2 regions of the Holdemania sp. 1001302B_160321_E10 genome follow, and region 1 is predicted to be linked to the other one. Evidence: a T-box and tRNA genes for the amino acid it is inferred to sense, from the RefSeq annotation. Region 1 holds a T-box; the other holds one or more tRNA genes.
The links. A T-box is a leader RNA that pairs with one kind of tRNA and senses whether it is charged. The one in region 1 lies ahead of alaS (alanine--tRNA ligase), so its partner is inferred to be a tRNA-Ala.
Positions count from the first base shown of each region.

Region 2: it encodes a tRNA-Ala, which carries the amino acid that the T-box ahead of alaS (alanine--tRNA ligase) is inferred to sense. The anticodon was not compared.

Region 1 is NZ_JADNEM010000017.1:59,130-69,345, reverse strand. Features, by position in the region: gene I2D94_RS11400 (ComEC/Rec2 family competence protein) at 1-397, opposite strand, end outside; gene I2D94_RS11395 (helix-hairpin-helix domain-containing protein) at 388-861, opposite strand; gene greA (transcription elongation factor GreA) at 911-1,381, opposite strand; gene udk (uridine kinase) at 1,409-2,038, opposite strand; gene mltG (endolytic transglycosylase MltG) at 2,066-3,148, opposite strand; gene I2D94_RS11375 (DUF1292 domain-containing protein) at 3,129-3,395, opposite strand; gene ruvX (Holliday junction resolvase RuvX) at 3,447-3,866, opposite strand; gene I2D94_RS11365 (IreB family regulatory phosphoprotein) at 3,866-4,123, opposite strand; gene alaS (alanine--tRNA ligase) at 4,180-6,801, opposite strand; T-box leader at 6,860-7,063, opposite strand; gene I2D94_RS11355 (AI-2E family transporter) at 7,038-8,105, opposite strand; gene I2D94_RS11350 (hypothetical protein) at 8,132-8,287, opposite strand; gene I2D94_RS11345 (ATP-dependent RecD-like DNA helicase) at 8,339-10,216, opposite strand, start outside.
Region 2 is NZ_JADNEM010000010.1:86,026-96,241, forward strand. Features, by position in the region: gene I2D94_RS07930 (GGDEF and EAL domain-containing protein) at 1-1,220, shown strand, start outside; gene I2D94_RS07935 (hypothetical protein) at 1,451-1,834, shown strand; tRNA gene I2D94_RS07940 (tRNA-Ala) at 2,113-2,188, opposite strand; gene I2D94_RS07945 (chorismate mutase) at 2,250-2,549, shown strand; gene I2D94_RS07950 (TIGR02206 family membrane protein) at 2,614-3,369, opposite strand; gene I2D94_RS07955 (ABC transporter ATP-binding protein) at 3,388-5,130, opposite strand; gene I2D94_RS07960 (hypothetical protein) at 5,520-5,792, opposite strand; gene dapB (4-hydroxy-tetrahydrodipicolinate reductase) at 5,908-6,630, shown strand; gene I2D94_RS07970 (winged helix-turn-helix domain-containing protein) at 6,945-8,108, shown strand; gene I2D94_RS07975 (GatB/YqeY domain-containing protein) at 8,173-8,619, shown strand; gene I2D94_RS07980 (transglycosylase domain-containing protein) at 8,955-10,216, opposite strand, start outside.

The DNA of each region.
Region 1 (10,216 bases):
AGGCTTTCGCATCGAAACCATAGAACGAATAATTTTCTTCAAATAGGCTGCTTTCCCCTTCGACCTCGACCTGATCGTCTAACCCGGGGCGATTTTCGCTGATCACCTGAAAGCGGCCTTGAGAATTTTCGAGGATAAAGCTGTTGGCGGAAACCGCGCTCACCGTGCCGCTGATCCGTGGTGCAGTGAGCGCCGGCGACGGTTTCAGCTGCCAGAACAGAATGACAAGAACCGAGGACAGCCAGAAAAACAGAAACTTCCGCTGCTTCGGGCGGGCGGAGACCAGCACGAAGACCAGGCTGAAAAGCAGGCCGGTTTTCTGCACAGGGAGCGGCAGACACAGACTGATCACGACGCAAACCAGCCACCGCAGCGCGTCAGTGTCGTTTATAAGCATATAAACTCCTTCAGCGCTTCCCATTTCTTCTGCTTGATGCCCGGCACCTGCATCAGATCTTCCAACGTTTGAAACAAACCATGCTCCGCGCGGTAAGCCACGATCTTTTCCGCCGTCGCCTGCCCCACTCCCGGCAGCTGCGTCAGCTGCTCGGCGGATGCGGTGTTGATCGAAATCCGCGGCGTTTCCTGGAAATGGGGAATCTGGATCACGTCGTGATCCTTGACGATCATCGTCATTGAAAACGGCGAGAGGTCCGCGTCGTCCAACAGCGTCACCTGGTCCAGCAATTCGCCCAGCTCGGTGTAGGGCGGACATTCCAGGGTGACCGGCTCCCGCACAGCCCCCTCGATCGTCACGGTAATCGGCTGCCCGCGCATAGCCTCCAAATCGACGACGCGCTGCGGAATCAGCGGCAGAAGCAGAAAAACGAAACAAAAAATAAGCAGGAACTCTTTTCTCATAAGATCACCTGCTTATTCTATTGCGCAAATTGTTAAAAATCCTGTTTTTTTACCGAATCTCTAAAATCTTTACCTGATACGGCTCGTCGACCAGAACTTCAACGGTCTGACCAACTTTGTGTTCCAGAATTGCTTCCGCCAGCGGCGTGACGTTGGACAGCTTGCCGTTGAGCGGATCCGCTTCTACGGAACCCACGATTGTGAACTCGTCAATCTGATGCGTGTCGAGTTCTTCGATCTTAACGGTTGAACCGATTTTCGCAACCCGTACCGAGCCCTGCTTATCGTCGATGATTTCGATATTGTTAAGCATGACTTCCAGCTCGCGGATCCGGGCTTCAACCTGAGCCTGACGATCCCGCGCGGCATCGTAGTCGGCGTTTTCAGACAAGTCGCCCTGCGCCCGGGCGGCCTTTAAATCTTCAATGACTTCCTGACGAACGACATGGATCAGGTTTTCCTGTTCCTTTTTTAATTCTTCAAGACCTTCTTGAGTTACATAAATTTTATCATCTGCCATTGGTTTTCTCACTCCTTAGCTCGGCTATTATAGCATATTTGGACTGATGATGCTACTGATTTTTGTCTTCAGCAGATCGATCGCAACGATGTTGCTTCCGCCCTCGGGGATGATCACGTCGGCATACCGTTTGGACGGTTCGATAAACTGCTCGTGCATCACCCGCACGGTTTCTGTGTATTGATTAACGACCGACTGCAGCGTTCTTCCGCGTTCCTCAACATCCCGCAAAAGCCGCCGGATAAAGCGGATATCGGCATCGGTATCGACGTACACCTTAATGTTTAAGCGCTTGCGCAGCTCCGGTTCCTCCAGCACAAACAGCCCCTCGAGCACGACGACATCGCATGGCTCGATCACTTCCGTAACAGTGCTGCGGGTATGCTGGACAAAGTCGTAAACCGGCTTCTCAATCGCTTGCCCGGCTAACAGGGCGTCGATCTGTTCGATCATCAGCGCGTGATCGAAGGCAAACGGATGATCATAATTCGTTTTTACCCGCTCCGCCATCGTTTTCTGCGACTGGTCTTTGTAATAATCGTCCTCGCGGATGATCACGACCGACCGCGTCTGTTCAAATTCTTCCTTCAGACACTGGGCAATCGTCGTTTTGCCCGACGCGCTGCCGCCGGCGATGCCGATCAATAACGGCTTCATCTTCCCTCACCTCTTCCTGACTGACGTTTATTTTAAATACTTGCGGACATTGGCCTGATGCTCGGCGTAGGTCTTGGCGTAATACACCGTGCCGTCACCCTTCACATCGGCCATGAAATACAGGTAATCGCTGGCCTGCGGCTGCAGGACCGCCTGAATCGCATCGCGTCCCGGATTGAGAATCGGGCCGGGCGGCAAACCTTCGACGCGGTAGGTGTTATACGGGGAATCAAAGTCCGGATTGACCTCGCACGCCATCCAGTCGTCGTCTTTTTCCTTATCTATCGCATAGCACACGGTGACGCTCGACTGCAGCTTCATGCCGGCGGCCAGACGGTTGTAGAACACGCCCGCGACCAGCTGCATATCGCTCGGCTTGGCCGCTTCATACTGAACAATCGAAGCCAGCGTAAACAGCTGGTGCACGCTCAGCTGCGACTGCGCGAACTGATCCGCAAACTCATTGTAAACCTTCAGCGTCTGATCCAGTATCTTGCGGGTAATCTGATCGGCGTCGGCGTCGACAAAGAAATTGTAGGTTTCCGGAAACAGATAGCCTTCTAATAAAATCCGGCTGTCCGCGTTGAAGATTTCCTCGGTTAAAAACGGATAATCACTCATCAGCGAACGGACATAGCTTTCATCGTTCCACAGCGCCAACATTTCATCCTTGCTGCAGCGCGTCGTCTCGCCGATTTTTTCAGCGATATGCTTCGCCCAGTCGCCCTCGATGAACGTTAAGCGCGTGTCGTTAACGACCGCCCCGTGGGAATCGTTGAGCACTTCAAAAATCTCCCGGACTTCCCAGCTCGGATCCAAGATGTACGTGCCGGCTTTGATGTTCGTCAGCTTCGCCAGCTTGACACTGATCTTCGCCGCCCAGCCGCTGCGGATCACGCCCTGATCTTCCAGGTTCTTAATGACCCGGTTGAGCGATTCGCCCTGACTGACGGTAAAGGTGATCTGTTCGCTTTCCGAAGCGGCCGGCTTCAGCTGACCGTTGTAAAAGAAAATCCCGCCCAGAACCAGGCCGGCGCATACGACCAGCACGATCAGTACGGCGGCCAGTCCGTTATTCTTTTTGCGCCGTTTATTCTTCGACTTCGGCATCGTCTAATTCCTCGACAAAAGCCCCGAAGACTTCCTCGATCATGCTCCACTCCTCGGGATCCTCAACCGGTTCCATTTCGCCCTCGTCGGTGTAGCTGCAGGCGAAAACCTCGCCTTCCTCATCCTTCGGATCGGTGAACAGCACATAGCTTTTGCTGCGGCTGTCGTCGTCGAAGGTGAACAGGATTTCCATTTCTGTTTCCGTGCCGTCTTCTTCCGTAATTAAAATTTTATTTGATTCCAACATCGCTTTTTCCTCCTTTTTGCGATTCAAATGAAAGAGTGCATTGCTGCACTCTTAGCGCTTCTGATCTAAATAACTCTGCAGGATTTGCACTGCCGCCATCTGATCGATCACCGCTTTGCGCTTTTTGCGGGAAACGTCCGCAGAGATTAAGATTCGCTCGGCCGCCGCCGTCGTCAGCCGTTCATCCTGCAAGATGACCGGCAGGCCGCAGGCTGCTTCCAGCTTCGCCTTGAAATCCAGCGATATCTGGCCGCGGATCCCGACATCGCCGTTCATGTGCTTCGGCAGGCCCAGTACAAACTTCACTGCACCCAGCTCCTTCGCCAGCTGCACCGCCCGGGCGCAGGCCGCGTCGTAATCGTCATCCGCAAACCGGAACGTTTCCACGGTCCGGGCAATCATGCCCAGGGGATCGGAAACCGCGATGCCCAGCGTGCGGCTGCCCAGGTCCAGCCCCATGATCCGTTCCATTACTTTTCTTCCAGGTAGGAACGCACCAGTTCCTCGATGATTTCGTAACGCTCGACCGACTGAATGATGCTGCGGGCGTTGTGATGCGAGGAAATGTAGGCCGGATCATTGGAAATCAGATACCCTGCCAGCTGGTTCACTGCATTGTAGCCTCGTTCTTCGAGCGCTTCTTTTGTCAGCCGGAGCACCTGCTTGATGTTATCTCTGCGGATCTCCTCTGACTTAAAAGACATCGTTTCGGTAATTTGTTTTGACATGGATATCCCTCCTTGAATTCATTTTAGCGTAAACTGCGGAAATTGGAAAGGGATTTTCAAAGTTTTGAGCGAATCAGCGCAAAGACTTCGTCCACTTTGGAACCATCCTTGCCGCCCGACTGCGCCATGTCCGGCCGGCCGCCGCCGTTGCCCTGGCTCATCTGGGCCGCCATTTTCACGAAATCTCCGGCTTTTATGCCCTTGGCGATCGCTTCCTTGCTGCAGGCGCAGACATAGGTGACCTTGCCTTCCGAAGGATTGGCTAAGAAGATGAAAGATTTTTCACACTTATTGCGCAGCGTTTCCGCCAGATTCTTCATCGCCTGTCCGTCAAGTCCGGAAACCTCTTCCAGAATGATATTCAGACCGTTGACCGCTTCCGCATGATTGACCATGTCGTCTGCTTTTAAGACCATCATTTTCTGGTTCAGCTGCCCGATTTCTTTTTTCAGCGCCGCGTTTTCTTCCAGCACGCCCGCGACCTTTTCACTGACGCCGTTAAGGCTGTTCATCTTCAGCTGCGCGGCGATCGTTTTTAACACGTCCTGCTCGCTAACGAACTCCTGATAAGCCGCATAGCCGGTCTTGGCGGTGATCCGGCGAATGCCGGAGCCGATGCTTTCTTCGCTGACGATTTTGAACACACCGATATCCTGCGTATTGTGGACATGCGTGCCGGCGCACAGTTCCTTGGAAACCTCGCCCATGGATACGACGCGGACTTCATCGCCGTATTTTTCATCAAACAGCGCGATCGCGCCGGAATGTTTGGCTTCTTCAATCGCCATGACTTCGGTATGGACCGGAAATTTCGCCATGACAAATTCGTTGACCAGCGCTTCGACTTCCTTTAACTGCTGATCGCTGACCTTTTCAAAATGCGTGAAGTCAAACCGCGCGTAATCCTGGCAGACATAAGAGCCAGCCTGGGCGATGTGATCGCCGACGATCTTCTTCAGCGCGCTCTGCATCAGATGGACGCAGGAATGATTGGCCATCGTGCGGATCCGTCGCTGAACGTCGACCTGCAGCTGCAGCTTCATGCCTTCTTTCAGCACGCCGTCGACGACTTTCACATGATGCATAAACTGCTTGTGCGGCGCCTTCTTGACGTCGAGCACTTCGCAATCCGCTTCGTCGCAGCGCATCGTGCCGCCGTCGGCCACCTGTCCGCCGCTTTCGGCGTAGAAGCAGGAACGGTCGAGGATGACCTCGCCCTCGTCTTCCAGCATCGCGACGCGCACGCCGTTTTTAAACAATCCGGTGATCGTTCCGGTATCGCTCATTGTTTCATAGCCCGTGAATTCAAACGGCGCCGTGAAATCCATCAGATCGGCCGACTGGCTGGCCATCGACTGCGCGTCTTCACGCGCGGCCCGGGCACGTTCACGCTGCTTCGCCATCTGCGCCTCAAAGCCTTCCTCGTCGATCGTATAACCGCGCTCACCGGCGATTTCTTTCGTCAGCTCCAGCGGGAAGCCGTAGGTATCGTACAGCTTGAAGACGACCTCGCCGCTCAAGGTTTTCGCCGCTTCGGCTTTGGCCAGCTCCTCATTGAGCAGCTTTTCACCGTTGGCCAGCGTCGAGTGGAACGCTTCTTCCTCATTTTTAACCAGCTTGGCGACAAATTCCGTCTTTTCTAACAGATACGGATAGAAATCCTTCATGTTGTCAGCGACGACGTCGACCAGCTTGTACATAAACGCGCCGTTAATGCCTAATTTAATACCGTAGCGAACCGCCCGGCGCAGCACCCGGCGCAGCACGTAGCCGCGGCCCTCGTTGGAGAACATCGCGCCGTCGCTCAGCGCGAAGGTCACGGTGCGGATATGGTCGGCAATGACGCGGTACGCCATTTTATATTCACCTTCATACGGATGCTTGGCGAGCTTTTCCGCCGCGCGGATGATCGGCAGGAACAGGTCGGTATCAAAGTTCGTTTCCCCTTCCTGGATGATCGAAACTAACCGTTCCAGTCCCATGCCGGTATCAATGTTCTTGTGCGGCAGCTCTTTATACAGCTTGCGGTCCGTTCCCGGCCGGCAGTCAAACTGACTGAACACGACGTTCCAGACTTCGATGTAGCGGTCGTTCTCCATTTCTTCAAAGAACAGCTTTTCGCCTAACCCCTCCGGGTCATACTTTTCGCCGCGGTCATAGAAAATCTCGCTGTCCGGTCCGCCCGGCCCTTCGCCGATCTCCCAGAAGTTATCTTCGGTTTTTAAGATATGGCTTGGATCGACGCCGCACACCTCGGTCCAGATGCGGTAAGCTTCCTCATCGTCCGGATAGACAGTGACATACAGCTTGTTTTTGTCAAAGCCGATCCACTTTGGCGAGGTTAAAAATTCCCAGGCGAACGGGATCGCGTCCGCTTTGAAGTAATCGCCGATCGAGAAGTTACCGAGCATCTCAAAGAACGTATGATGCCGGGCGGTTTTGCCGACGTTTTCGATATCGTTGGTGCGGATCGACTTCTGCGCGTTGGCGATCCGGTTGCAGGCCGGTTTCTCGCTGCCGTCGAAATATTTTTTCAGCGCCGCGACGCCCGCATTGATCCACAGCAGCGTCGGATCGTTATGCGGGATCAGCGAAGCTCCCGGTTCGATCATGTGACCTTTGGATTGGAAGTAGTCCAGAAACATCTGGCGTACCTGGTTGCCTGTTAATTCTTTCATGTTTGTTTCTTCCTTTCTTTGTCTGATGCGTCTGCCAAAATAAAAAGCGCCCTGAAACTCCAGGAACGCTTTACTCACGCGGTACCATCCTGATTCATTTCTTTCCTTCAAAAGAAATGCCCTCATTTCTCTTTAACGCAGAGCACACGTTGCTTTGGGCAAACTCGGAAGCGGCTTCGATCAGATTCCATGAAAACTTGCACCGCCGTTTTCTCTCTGCAATGGAACAGCCTGATCTACTCTTCTTCGTCATCGTTTTCAAAACTATCGAAATTATACCACACTGTTTCCCACGTGCCAACTGTTTCCGTGCATTTTGCGAAAAGATAGCTGCGGTAGGCCAGCTGTACAATCGCGGCCAGGATCGGCGCCAGAATGATCCCGATCATGCCGAAGAAACAGCCCCCGGCCAAAAGTGCGATCAGCGTATAAACCGGCCGCAGGTTCATGACCTTTTTGAAGATCAGCGGCTGCACCCAGTTCGCTTCGATCTGCTGGATCAGCCACAACAAGACACCCAATACCCACGGGATCTGACCGGTTGCGAAATATTGCGCAAGCAGGATCACGATCTGACCGACCGTTGCGCCCAGATAGGGAATCAGATTGAACAGCGCAAGCATGATCGCGTAGAATACGGCGTTGGGTACGCTGAAGATCAACAACAGCACCGACACCGTGATCATTAAAAACAACAAATCCAGCGCCAACCCGCGCAGATAGTGATAGACGACGCGCGAGCTGGTCTTGTAGAAAAGCAGCCAGTGCTGATAGGACGGAAGCCGCTTTTTGAGAATGCGCCCGAAGGCTTCCATGTCCAGCGCAATGAAATACGCACCTAAAAAGCTGACGCCGAAAAACGACAGCCGGTCGACGGCGCTGCGAGTCGCGCTCATCGCCGCCTCATAGCCGGCCGTGAATACGCCGTGCCAATCCAGCTGTCCGGCCCAGTGAAAGAACTCGGTCGCCGCCAGATGTTCTCTTAACCGGCCCGCTTCGCCCAGCAGCTGCGCCCCCTGCTCCATCACTAACGGCACCATCATGCCGATGCCCAGAACCAACAGCCCGAGGAAACCGAAGTACACCAGCGAACAGCTGATCCCCCGGGGAAACGGCAGTTTCTCGACAAACGGCTCAAACAGAAACACGATCAGACAGGAGAACAACAGCGGCGACAGCGCGTGGAAGACGGCCATCAGCACAACATCCCAGCCTAACATCCTGAGCACGATCATCACGGTCAGCACGCAGCCTAACAGCTGCAGCCAGCGTTTCCAGTCCGTTCGTTCAAACAGGTCTTTCATAAAAGAGAAACCCCGCAACGACGGGGTTAGTGTTCAAGATCCATCTGGTGCATTTTGCGGATCAGCTTCTTTTTACATTTGCAGGCCTTGTAATAAGCGTCGTCGAGTTCATCCTCGTTTGTGAACGCGACCACCATGCCGGCAGCCATGCCAACCATGAAACCGAATAACCATTTTTTCATACGTTCCACTCCTTTTGGTGTTAGTATGTCCGCAAGCGGATAAACTTATGCTTAAAATTCCGGATTCAGCATCGCCGCGATCCGCCGGGTAAGCGTCGTTGAGCGCAAATGGTGTTCCTGGCTGGCAATCCCGCGGATTAACGCGTCCTTTTCGCCTAAAAGGACCAGCGATTTTTTAGCGCGGGTGACGCCGGTATAGATCAGCCGCCGCTGAAGCATGATCCCGTAATCACGCACGACCGGCATGATGACGATCGGATATTCGCTGCCCTGGGATTTATGCACGGAAATGCAGTAGGCGTGCGAAATGTTGAGCAGGTTATCCGAGGTGTATTCAACGAGAATTCCTTCGAAGTCGACGATCAGCCGGTTTTTGCCGGCTTCGTCCTCATTGGCGTAAACGATTTCCACAAGCATGCCGATATCGCCGTTGTAGACGTCGTCATCCGGCTGGTTTTTCAATTGTAAAATTTTGTCGCCCTCGCGGAAGGTACGGTAGCCCGCCTTCCATTCGCGCTTGCCCTGCTCCGGCGGATTCAGGCATTGCTGCAAAGCGGCATTCAGCCGGTCGATTCCGGCCGGTCCGTTGTATTTGCTGGCGAGCACCTGAATGTCCTGGATATCGTAGCCCTTGTTGAGCGCCGACTGAACGACGTTGATGACCTGGTCCTTGATCTCGTAAAGTCCGACCGGGAAAAACGCCACGTCGCCATGACAGTCCAGCTCCTCCGTCTGGCCCTGACGAATCTGATGCGCCAGCGTGATCACGTCGCTGCCCTCGCTCTGGCGGAAGATCCGTTCCAGCCGGACTAACGGAAACAGCTCGGAGGTGATTAAATCCTTCAAGACGCAGCCGCAGCGGACCGAAGGCAGCTGATCCTCGTCGCCGATGATGCACAGCTTCTTGACATGCACCGAGGCCTTGCACAGCGCCGCGAACAGCCAGCTGTCGACCATGGAAAATTCGTCGATGATCAACAGATCGACGATCAGCGGATCCTGTTCCGTCTTGGTAAACGTATTCGATTCCAGATCCCAGCCCAACAAACTGTGGATCGTAAACGTATCGGTTTCCGTCAGCTCAGCCAGCCGCTTCGCCGCCCGTCCGGTCGGGGCGCAGCAGGCGATCCGCTGGTACGGATACAGTTTTTTAAACAACGCGGTCAACGCCCGCACAACGGTTGTCTTGCCCGTTCCCGGGCCGCCGGTCAGGATCATCGCGTCATGTTCAAAAAACGTGTGGATCGCGTCCAGCTGCGCCTGATCGTAGGTGATCGCCAGCTTTTCCTGCAGCGCGTCCAGCTCAAGCTGCAGCGTTTGGGGATCGACCGGTTCCAGTTCTTCAAACGGAAACAGCGTCAGAAACTGCGCGATCTGGACCTCCGCGTCATATTGATCGACATGATAGATCCGCCCTTCTTCTTCCACTAACCGTCGTTGTAAAAGCAGCGATTCCAGCAGTTCGTCAAAATCATAGGTCAGACCGGCGCACTGGCGTTTCATCTGATGCGCCAGCCCTTCGCGGCTGACATACGTATCGCCGCTTTGCATGTTCATCTGATCGACCAGCGCCACCATCGCCGCTTCCAGCCGGCGCGGATCCTCCAGCTCAAAGCCCAGCGACATCGCGACTTTGTCCGCCGTCGCAAACCCGATGCCGTCGACCTCGTCGACCATCCGGTACGGATTTTCCTGGATTTTCTCAACCGCTTCCTTACCGTAGATCCGCTCCAGCTTCATGACGTTGCGCATCCCCAGACCATGAGCGACAAAGAACTGGATCAGATTTTCCAGATCGTCGTCGCTTTCTTTTAACCCTTCCAGAATCGCTGTCCGGCGCTTGCTTGTCATTTTCGGCACGCTGTCCAGCACGGTGGGGTCGTTTTTAATCCGATGAATCGCGTCTTTGCCAAGGGCCGCCACAATCGT
Region 2 (10,216 bases), on a different contig from region 1:
GGCTGAAGATTACGGCGTTTATGATGATGGATCTGGATAATCTGAAATATATCAATGATACCTATGGTCACGATTGCGGCGATGGTTATATCCGAAGCGCTGCGGATGTGCTGCGCAATAACGCCGGTCCGCATGAAATTGCGGCGCGGATGTCGGGCGATGAGTTCTATGTTCTGTTTTATGGCTATGAGACAGACTTCCAGATTCGTCAGAAGATTGAACAGATCCGGAAGGCCATGGCTGCTTATGAAATGGAGCTGCCGGATGGCAAGAGTATCCGGATCCGCGCTTCCTTCGGAGTTTCGTGGTATCCGAAGGACAGCCGCAATCTGGAAGAGTTGATCAAATACGCTGATTTCGCGATGTATGAGATTAAAAATTCCGTCAAGGGCGGAATAAAGGATTTTGAGATTGAAAGCTACCGTAAGGATTCGTTTATGCTGCACAGCAGCGAAGATCTCAACCGGCTGATTGAAAACGAACTGATCGATTTTGTATTCCAGCCGATTATCGACGTCCAGTCGCAGACCGTCTATGGTTATGAAATGCTGATGCGGCCAAAGATGGAAAAGCTGAAGACGCCGTCCGAAGTGCTGCGGATTGCCCGCGCCCAGTCGCGGCTGTATCAGATTGAACGATTGACCTGGTTTAAAGCGATGGAGGCCATTGATCGGTATCATCAGCGGCTGCAAGGGAAAAAATTGTTCATCAACTCGATTTCCAGCCTGCGCCTGACGCCGCAGGATCTGGAAGAACTGGATCGCCGGTTCGGCCGCTACAATTCGCAGGTCGTCATTGAGCTGACGGAAAGCGAAAAAATGGGCGAAATGGCAACGATCCACAAGCGACAGCGCTGTCTTGATCAACATCAGGAAATCGCGCTGGATGATTACGGAACCGGCTATAATGGCGAAGCGACGCTGCTGGATCTGATGCCCAACTACGTGAAAGTCGATATGAGCATCATTCGGGGTCTTGACCGCGATCTTAACCGCCGTGAATTCTATGAAGGACTGGTCGTTTATTTCCGCAGCCGGAAGATAAAAATTCTGGCAGAAGGCGTGGAAACCCGCGAGGAAATGGAAGCGCTGGTCGATTGCGGCACGGATTACATGCAGGGATTCTATTTCCGGAAAGGCGAACTGATTCCGCCAGATCCAAGTCCGGAAGCGATGGAAGCTCTGCGGAATGCGGTGAAAAAGAAAAACGACGAGTCTTAGACTTGAGTCAAAAATCAAACAGAAAGGGACGTCCTGCCGAATCAGGCAGACGTCCCTTTGCGACGGGCTCATAAACGAGGTGATGTCGGGATGGCGAACATCCGCTGAACGGCGGGAGTTGGCAATTTTCGCTGCAGAAAAAATTAAAACATCAGCTTTTGTGGAATATCTTACAAGAAAAAGGCGGAGGAAAGGTTTATAATTAAATCTGAATAAGCAGGGAGGCTAATATGGGATTATCAAAAATGGAAAAGCAAAAACAGAAACTGATTGAATTGGGCGTCATGGAACCGGAGGATACGCTCGTTGATTTCCTGCAGGCCAGTTATGTTGAACGGCTGATCGGGAAAATGGGCAAATGGAAGCAAGGCTGGGCGTATTTCACAGAAAACCGGGTGATCGTCATTACCGGGTTGCTGGAAGAGAATATCGTTATTCCCTACAAAACCATTCGAGAGCTGGGAAAATGTTCTCAGAGTTTGATGCCGATTGGAATTACGATTACGCATGAGGATCCGGAAACCGGGAATATGACTACCGACCGGATATCCTTGATGAAGCGGGATAAATGGCTGAACTTCATGGCGGAAAAAGCCGGCGTGGAGGTTGCTTAATTTCCGGCTGCTGGCCAGACAGGTTTCAAATCAAGTCCAGAGATCATGCTGATTCTCTGGGCTTCTTTTAATTGAAGCTTTGAAAATCAAGTGGGATTCAGTTTGGATACAGGCAGTTTCAGGATGATGGCGAGGGGGAATGATGCGCGTCAGGCTGATTTCAGCGCCGAGCTTTGTTTTATAGAACGGGAAGGACAGAAAATCTTTTTTTTATCCGCCAACTCGTGTATAATACAAAATAAAAGACAGGAACGATTGTTCCTGTCGAATTGGAAATCTGGTGGAGCCGACGAGGATCGAACTCGCGACCTTTGCATTGCGAACGCAACGCTCTCCCAGCTGAGCTACGGCCCCAGACACGATATTAAGTTTACCACCATTTTTCGAATTGTCAAGATCTTATAAGGAGGAAGTTATGCAAGATTGTTTACAACGGGCACGAAAAACGATTAATGAAGTCGATGCACAGATGGCGGAATTGTTTGAAAAACGAATGGAAGCTGTTCGTCAGGTGCTCGCGTATAAGAAGGAACACAACCTGCCGATTCTGGATGCCGCCCGGGAACAGGCCGTTATTGAAAAGGGGTGCGCCCGGATTCAGGATCCCGTGTTAAAACCGTATTATGAGGAGTTATTAGTGAAACAGATGGAATTATCCCGCCGCTATCAGAAAACGCTGCTGGACGAAGCCTGGGAAAAATCACGGGAAATTTGACAGTTCAATCCAGAACTGAGAATTGGAAATCGTTGTTACAGAGCAGAAAAAAGCTGGAATTTTCTCAATCCGCAGAAGATTCCAGTTTTTTTCTATGCCATTGTTCGCCCAGAACAAGCAGAAGAGCGCATCCGGCGATGACCGCTGCTGCCAGCGTCAGCCAGTAAGCAGGATAGCCGCCCCAGTTCTTGATCGCCTGCAGGAAGGCGATCTGGGGGACTTCCCGTAAGAACATGTAATTCTGCCCCCAGATCCAGTCCACGGCAAAGGCACACAGTGCGCTGCCGCTCAGAATCAGGACGACGGAAGGCAGTTGTTTTAAGCGCGGCGAGTCATCGTCAGTCAGAAATATCAGAAGGGGCGTCAGGATCAGAAGCAGATGCAGGGCGAAGCTTTGGAGGGTTTGAAAGTGGAAAAACGGATAAGTGCCGACAATCCCCGCCGGATAGACAATCGCCGTGATTCCGCCCAAAATGGACGTCGCCCAGACATAACTGCGTAGCGCCGGATGGCGCGTAAAGACCGCCAGCGGGATAAAGAAGATCTGCAGGCCGCATAAATGCAGCGGCAGCAGTTTTACCCAATATCCCTCGCCCAAGCGGTACAGCCATAGAATGCGCGTCAGTTCCAGCAGAGGAATCGCAATCGCAAATCCATGAAGCAGCCGCCGGCCGGACTGGCGGGAATGGGTGCGCGTCCAGCGAATCAGCCAGAAGCAGCTCAGCGGAATCATTAGAATTTCCAGAATGTGCAGCGGACTTAGAAAACCATAAGCCGTGCCGGGAAGTACCTCATCCCAGAAGCAGAAGAATTGCGAGATAGTAAAACCCCCTTCAGGTCAATGTTCAAATTGCATGCGGTACAGATGCGCGTAAGCACCGTCCGCAGCCATCAGCTCGGCATGATTGCCTTGTTCCAGAATACCTTCCTCACCCAGCACGACGATGCGTCTGGCGTTGCGGATGGTGGACAGGCGGTGTGCGATGACAAATGTCGTGCGGTTGCGGGCCAGCCGTTCCAGCGAATCCTGAACGACCTTTTCACTTTCGTTGTCCAGCGCGCTGGTCGCTTCGTCAAAAATCAGAATCGGCGGATTCTTCAGGAAGACGCGCGCAATGGATAAGCGCTGTTTCTGACCGCCGGACAATTTCACGCCGCGCTGTCCAATATCTGTATTATACCCATTTGGCAGCTCCATGATGAAATCATGGGCATTGGCGGCCTTGGCGGCGGCGATCACTTCTTCCTCGCTTGCCTCCGGCCGGCCGTAGCGGATGTTGTCCATGACGTTGCCGGCGAACAGATAGACATCCTGCTGGACGATGCCGATGCAGGAACGCAGCGATTTCATTGTCACGCTGCGGATATCCTGACCATCGACCAGAATCCGGCCTTCGCTGACCTCGTAAAATCGCGGAATCAGGGAACACAACGTTGTTTTGCCCGCGCCGGAGGAGCCGACCAGCGCCAGATACTCGCCCGGTTCGACATGCAGATCAATGTGCTTGAGGACATAATCCTTGGAAGAGGCGTATTGAAATCCGACATTTTCGAAATCCACCGCGCCTTTAACGTTCGCCAGCACTGCCGCGTGCGGCTGATCCTTGATGTCCGGCTCGACTTCCATGATTTCCATAAACCGCTGGAAGCCGGTAATGCCTTCCTGAAATTGTTCGGTAAAGTTGATCAGCTTCTTGACCGGCTCGGTCAGGTTGTTGATATAAAGCAGATAGGTTAACAAATCGCCTAACAGAATCCATTTCAGGGAGATAAACGTTGAACCGGCAAGAATGACGACAACGGTGATCATCGTGGTGAATGCGTTAAGACCGGAATGATAATAAGCCATGATCCGATAGCTGTTTTTACGCGACTTGACATAGCGATTGTTTTCCACCCCGAATTTTTCCAGTTCGCTGCCTTCGCTGGTAAACGATTTAACGACGCGGATACCGGAGAGATTGTCCTCGATCCGGGCATTGATATCGCCGACCCGTTCTTTATTCTGCTTAAAAGCTTTGCCCATTTTCTTATTAAAATACAAGGCGAAGACAAGCATGATCGGCAGGATTGAGAAGATGATCAATGTCAGCGGCACGTTGATGGAAAGTAAGATGAAGAACGCGCCGAAAAACTTGATGATCGAAATGACGACATCCTCCGGGCCGTGGTGGTACAGCTCGGTTAAGGAAAACAGATCGTTAGTCAGCCGTGACATCAGCTGCCCGGTTTTCTGTTCGTCATAGAAGCTGAACGACAATTTCTGATAATGACTGAACAGCTCGTTGCGCATATCATGTTCCATCATGACGCCCATATAATGTCCCTTATAGGTGATGAAGAAGTTGCAGAGCAGCTCGATGATGATCAAGCCGACCATGACCAGGCCGATCTTGAAAATCAGGTCCAGCTGGACGGATTGCGACGAGACGAGCACGGTATTGGTGATGTAGCGCGTTAACAGCGGAAAGATCAGCGAGATCGCCGCGACGATGAAAGCACAGATCATATCTGCGATAAACAGCTTTAAATAAGGCCGGTAATACGAAAGAAACTTTTTACCTCTGGCGTTAAGCAACACAATTCCCCCTTTTAGTTAGACATAAGTGTAGCCCAAATTGATGGAAACTTCAATCATTCCAACCTTTTCCGATACTTTTTTGGAATCAGCGGCGGCGTAAAGGGACTGGCTTTGCTTCCTGAGGTTCGCAGTTCCGTAAAAGGCTGTCCCCGCTGATCATTTTGGTAGAATTCCTCGATGGTGATGTCAGAAACGGATAACTTGCAGGACCATGGTGCCTGTGCTGCGGCTCATATTAAGCCGCACGGCAGACAAGGCGGTATATTCCAGGTTTCGCTGCAGGGCTAAGACATCAGGGCAAGGCAGGGAAAGCCATGATGGCGGACAGTCGAAAAACGACTCCGGTTCAAGGCCCGGAGCCGCTTTTCACTATCCTTAGTCGAATTCCGTTATTTGTAGCAATCCTGGAACAAACTGGCCAGCTTCGCCTGCAGCGCCTGTTCAAATTTCGCTGCGGCTTCCATCGTGCACTGAACCGTTTCGTTGACCTCGATCAATTTGTCGATTGTAATGCAGTCCATCGAAATGGCGCATTGTAACTTTTCTCCCTCAGCGTTGAGGATATGCGCGAGCGCGGCTTCCTCCAAAGCGATCGACTGCAGAATATCGGTAATGGCTTGTGAACGGGTGACGTTGCTGCTTCTGATTTCAGGCATTCCCATAAGTTAATTCCTCCTTACACTGACATCCTATTCGACCCGGGCGAAAGAACCCGGGCCAATGCCCCTGAGTTATGAAAATTTCCGGGCGGCATACACTGGTCAAGGGAGGATGGCCATGAAAATCGTAATTGTCGGATATGGAACGATGGGACATTTGTTATTAAGCCGGATTGAAGAAAAGGAAGACCTGCAGTGCGTCGGTTTGATCGCTTCCTCCTATTATCAGGAGATTTCCGAGCTGCCGCAGCATCCCGAGGTGATCGTCGACGTCAGTCACCCGGACAATTTCGTCCGGATCCAGCGGGCGATGGAACGCCAGCCCATTCCGCTGGTGCTGGCGACGACAGGATACAGCGATGATCAGAAAAAGATCATTGAGAGTTGGGCCCGGCGCGTCCCCATCGTCATGACAAGCAATTTTTCGATCGGGATGACGATCGTTAACAAAATGCTGAAATGTTGTCAGCGGGAGATCGGGCAGTATTTTGACTGCGATATCCTGGAAATTCATCATGAACAGAAAAAAGACAAACCCAGCGGCAGCGCGCTGATGTTGAAAAAAACATTGCAGGGGCCGGCGAAGGACCGGTATGGCTATCAGAAACCGATTTCCGTTACTTCCCTGCGGCACCGTCAGATTGCCGGCGAGCACACCGTGATTCTGTGCGGAGATCACGAACAGATTACAATCACGCACACCGCCGACAGTCGGGAGATCTTCATACGCGGAATTCTGGAAGCGGTCGAGGCGATTCCCGGTTTAAAGCCCGGCCTGTTTTCGATGGAAGATCTGCTGGAACAGCGTTTTTTACAACGCCATCCGAATGAATTTCACTGATCGAAAGGCAATCTTCAACACTTCAGAAAACCATGGAGGGGCACGCTGAAAAGGAATGGGTGAAAGCGAGCCGAAAAGCGCTGCAGAAAAATCGTCAGGCAGGTTTCCACCTGCCTTTAACGCCGTCCGGCTGAACCGGGCAAGCGCAGCGGGGACGCGTCGCTTTTCGTCTGATTTCCCATCCTGTTTGACAGGCATACAACGCTGAAGCGATCAAGGCAAGGCGGGCTTGTGGTTCGGCAGCCGATCTGATAAAATTGAATTAATCTAAAATGGCCGGATGAGATTTTTGAACCAGAAGGGAGGAGTTCAAAGTGAAAAAATATTTTATAAGACTTTGGGGCGCTCCAACGCTGCAGGAAGAAGAGCGATCTCAGGCGCTGAACGAAAGCCTGGGGAAGCAGCTGACGGAATTGCTGTGCTATTTTCTCATTCACCGCGGCGAGCTGGTCAGTCATGAACGGTTGATCGAATTGTTCTGGCCGGAATCTGTCAATCCGCAAAATGCTTTAAAATTTGCGATTCACCGGCTGCGGAAATTGACGCAGCCGTATGCTCAAACCAAGGATCAGGAATGGATTGTGACTGGAAAACGGGGCTATCTATTCTCGCCGCAGGCGCCTGTGGATACCGATCTGGATCAGCTTTCCGGACTGACGCCTGCGCTTCTTGCGGAACAACCGCGGCAGATTGAAGCGCTGGTCCGCGGCGAACTGATGGAAGGGTATTCTTCGATGTGGATCCTGCCGATTCGGGAATTCTGGAAGGAAAAAGTCAAAACACTGACACAGGAAGCTGCCGCCATGCTGGATCAGAAAGGACAGGCGGAAGCGGCGCTGCGGCTGACGCACTGGGCGCTGACGCTGGATCCATATTCAGATGATCTGAATTATTGTTATTTATCCGAGCTGGTAAAAGCCAGGGAATACAATCGGGCATTGAAACATTTCGATCAAATTTCCGAACAGTTTTATCATGAGTTCGGCGTTGAGTTTGAGGGCCGTTCAAAATCGCTGATCTACTTTTTAAGTTCAGACCGCGAGCCTTCGCATTCAATTCAGGAATTGATTGAGGAAATGAACACTAAGGAAGACGGCAGCGCTTTTTATTGTGAACAGCCGGTTTTCCGCAAATTGTATCAGGCCCGAATGCGGGAAAGCAAACGACTGGATATCAACTCCTACTTACTGGTGCTGGACGTACAAAGCGAGGCCATGGAACTGGGAACGCGGGCAACCGACGCGCTGATTCAGATTGTCAAGACGCAGCTGCGCTCCTGCGACATATTCACCCGCACGGCAAACTGTCAGCTGGCTGTGATGTTGATGATGAAAGCCGAAAATGACGTGCATAAAGTTGTCAGCCGGCTCAGCCAGCGCTTAAACCGCAAGTATCCGGCGGCGCAGGTTCGGGTTTATTACCATGTTCAGAAAATTGAACAGAATAATCCGCAGGCTGCTCTGCAGCATGATAAATAAAGACCGCGGATTGAAATGCTGCGGTGAAAAAAGGTATAATAAACATTAGAAAGAAGGATGAAGAATGGCATTATTAACAACGTTAAGAAAAGATAAAATGGAAGCTTTAAAAGCGAAGGATCACGTGAAAAACGGCGTATGCAGCTTGTTGATCTCGGCGATCGCGCTGGCGGAAAAGGAGGCCGGCCAGCCGTTAAGCGAAGAAGAAGAGCTGGCCTATGTTCAGAAAGAACTGAAGCAGACAAAGGACGCGCTGGCGCAGACGCCGGCCAGCCGCGCGGATCTGATCGCGGAAACGCAGCGTAAAATTGAAATTATCGAAGCCTATCTGCCCGCGCAGATGAGCGAAGCAGAGCTGGATGAAGCGGTTCAGGCTGTAATTACGGAGCTTCAGCTGGAACCGGTAATGAAAAACAAAGGGATGTTGATCAAGGAAATGATGGCGCGCTACAAAGGAAAAACGGATGGAAAATCGGTCAACGCCGCCGTCGGCCGCGCACTGCATGCCTGAACTCTCTGACAGCCAGGCCGGGCGCTGAAAGGCGCAGGGAAAGAACTTGTCCGCCAGAGGCAGTCTGCGCCGGAATAACGTATTTTCTGATGATGAACTGAATTGAAGCAGAAAATGATTGCGGATCACAAACTTTGAAATGGGGTAAATTGGAAAGGAACGCCGGAATTGACCGACGTTCTTTTTGTATGAATGAGATCGCAAAGTAAAGAAAAGAAAATCTGTGAAAGTGTGCAGGCGAAGGGAATCACAGGTAAAATGAAACCGCATTGAAGCCTTCCTTGAGCGCATGATAAAGAAAACCGCATCCCTGAAGAGGATGCGGCTGGCCATGCTTATCGGACGGTAACGCACTGTTCCTCGCTGTGCAATCCTGTACTGTAAACGTAATAACCGCAGACCTTGACGCTGCCGCCGCCTTCCACCCAATCGTAATAGGTCGGCTGATCTGAGGTAACTTCGTGGTACAGATTGCCATTGAGATAAACTTTGGCGTAATAGTAAGGATTGCCGAGGATCCAGTTCCAGTCGAACAGCTTCTGACCGACGGCATAAACGTAGATATCGCCTTGAGACAGGCTGATTTCTTTCTGGTTTTCCGGCAGATCGCCGCGGTAGCCGCCCCAGTTGATCGTCAGGCCGCCCCATTCGTCGATATAACCGCTGACCGTGCTTTCCAGCTTCTGTTCGGAATTGCCCCATGGCGAAACCAGCGTGTTGTATTCCTTCTTGATCAAACCGGTTGTGGACAGATTCGGATCCACGCCGTCCACTGCGGCATATGGGAAGGTACCGATAATGTGGGTGATGCTTTCCACGCCGTCCGGCTGAACCAGCGCCTTCGGCGGATTCTTTTCATCATAGTTGGCGTCCAGCAGAAGCTCGCAGATCTGGCCCGGGATATTTTTCTGGCTTTTCCTGTTGTCAAAGTAAGTTTTTTCATCTTTAACGCCCTTGTCGTAGCCGACCCACACGACGTTGGTCGTCTGGCTCGTGGAGGCGATCATCCATTTATCCTTGGCCGCGCCTTCCGGAATACCAAACCGCAGGCCATCCTTGCCCCAGTCGGTCGTGCCGGTCTTGGCATAGACTGGATAGCTGCGCTTTAAGACCTGCATGTAGTTGAAATACGGACCTTCAACGCAATACTGCATCAAGGTGCTGGCCATGTAGGCCGCTTCCTCGCTGATAACCTGCCTGCCTTCGTGATCCGCGACATAATCCGCGCTGCCGTCGCCAAACTCAATCCGTGCGACGGTATGCGGCTTCACATACCGGCCGCCGTTGACCATCGCGGCATGCGCGCTCGCCATTTCCGTGGCGCTGGCTTCGAAGGAAGAACCGCCGATTGCGTAGCCGGTGTCGAAATGATCGTTATCGACACGCGAGAAGCCCAGACTTTGCAGATAGTCGATGACCTTGGAACGTCCGATCGTGTCGATGACTTCCTGCAGTGTCTGAATCGCCGGGGTATTCAGCGACTGTCCGACAGCCTGCTGCAGCGTGACGTCGCCGCGGTACTGGCCGTCGAAGTTGTTGATGACTTTCTTGGTGCCGCGGTAAACGATCGGCCGGTCGGTGATGACGTGATCGGTCG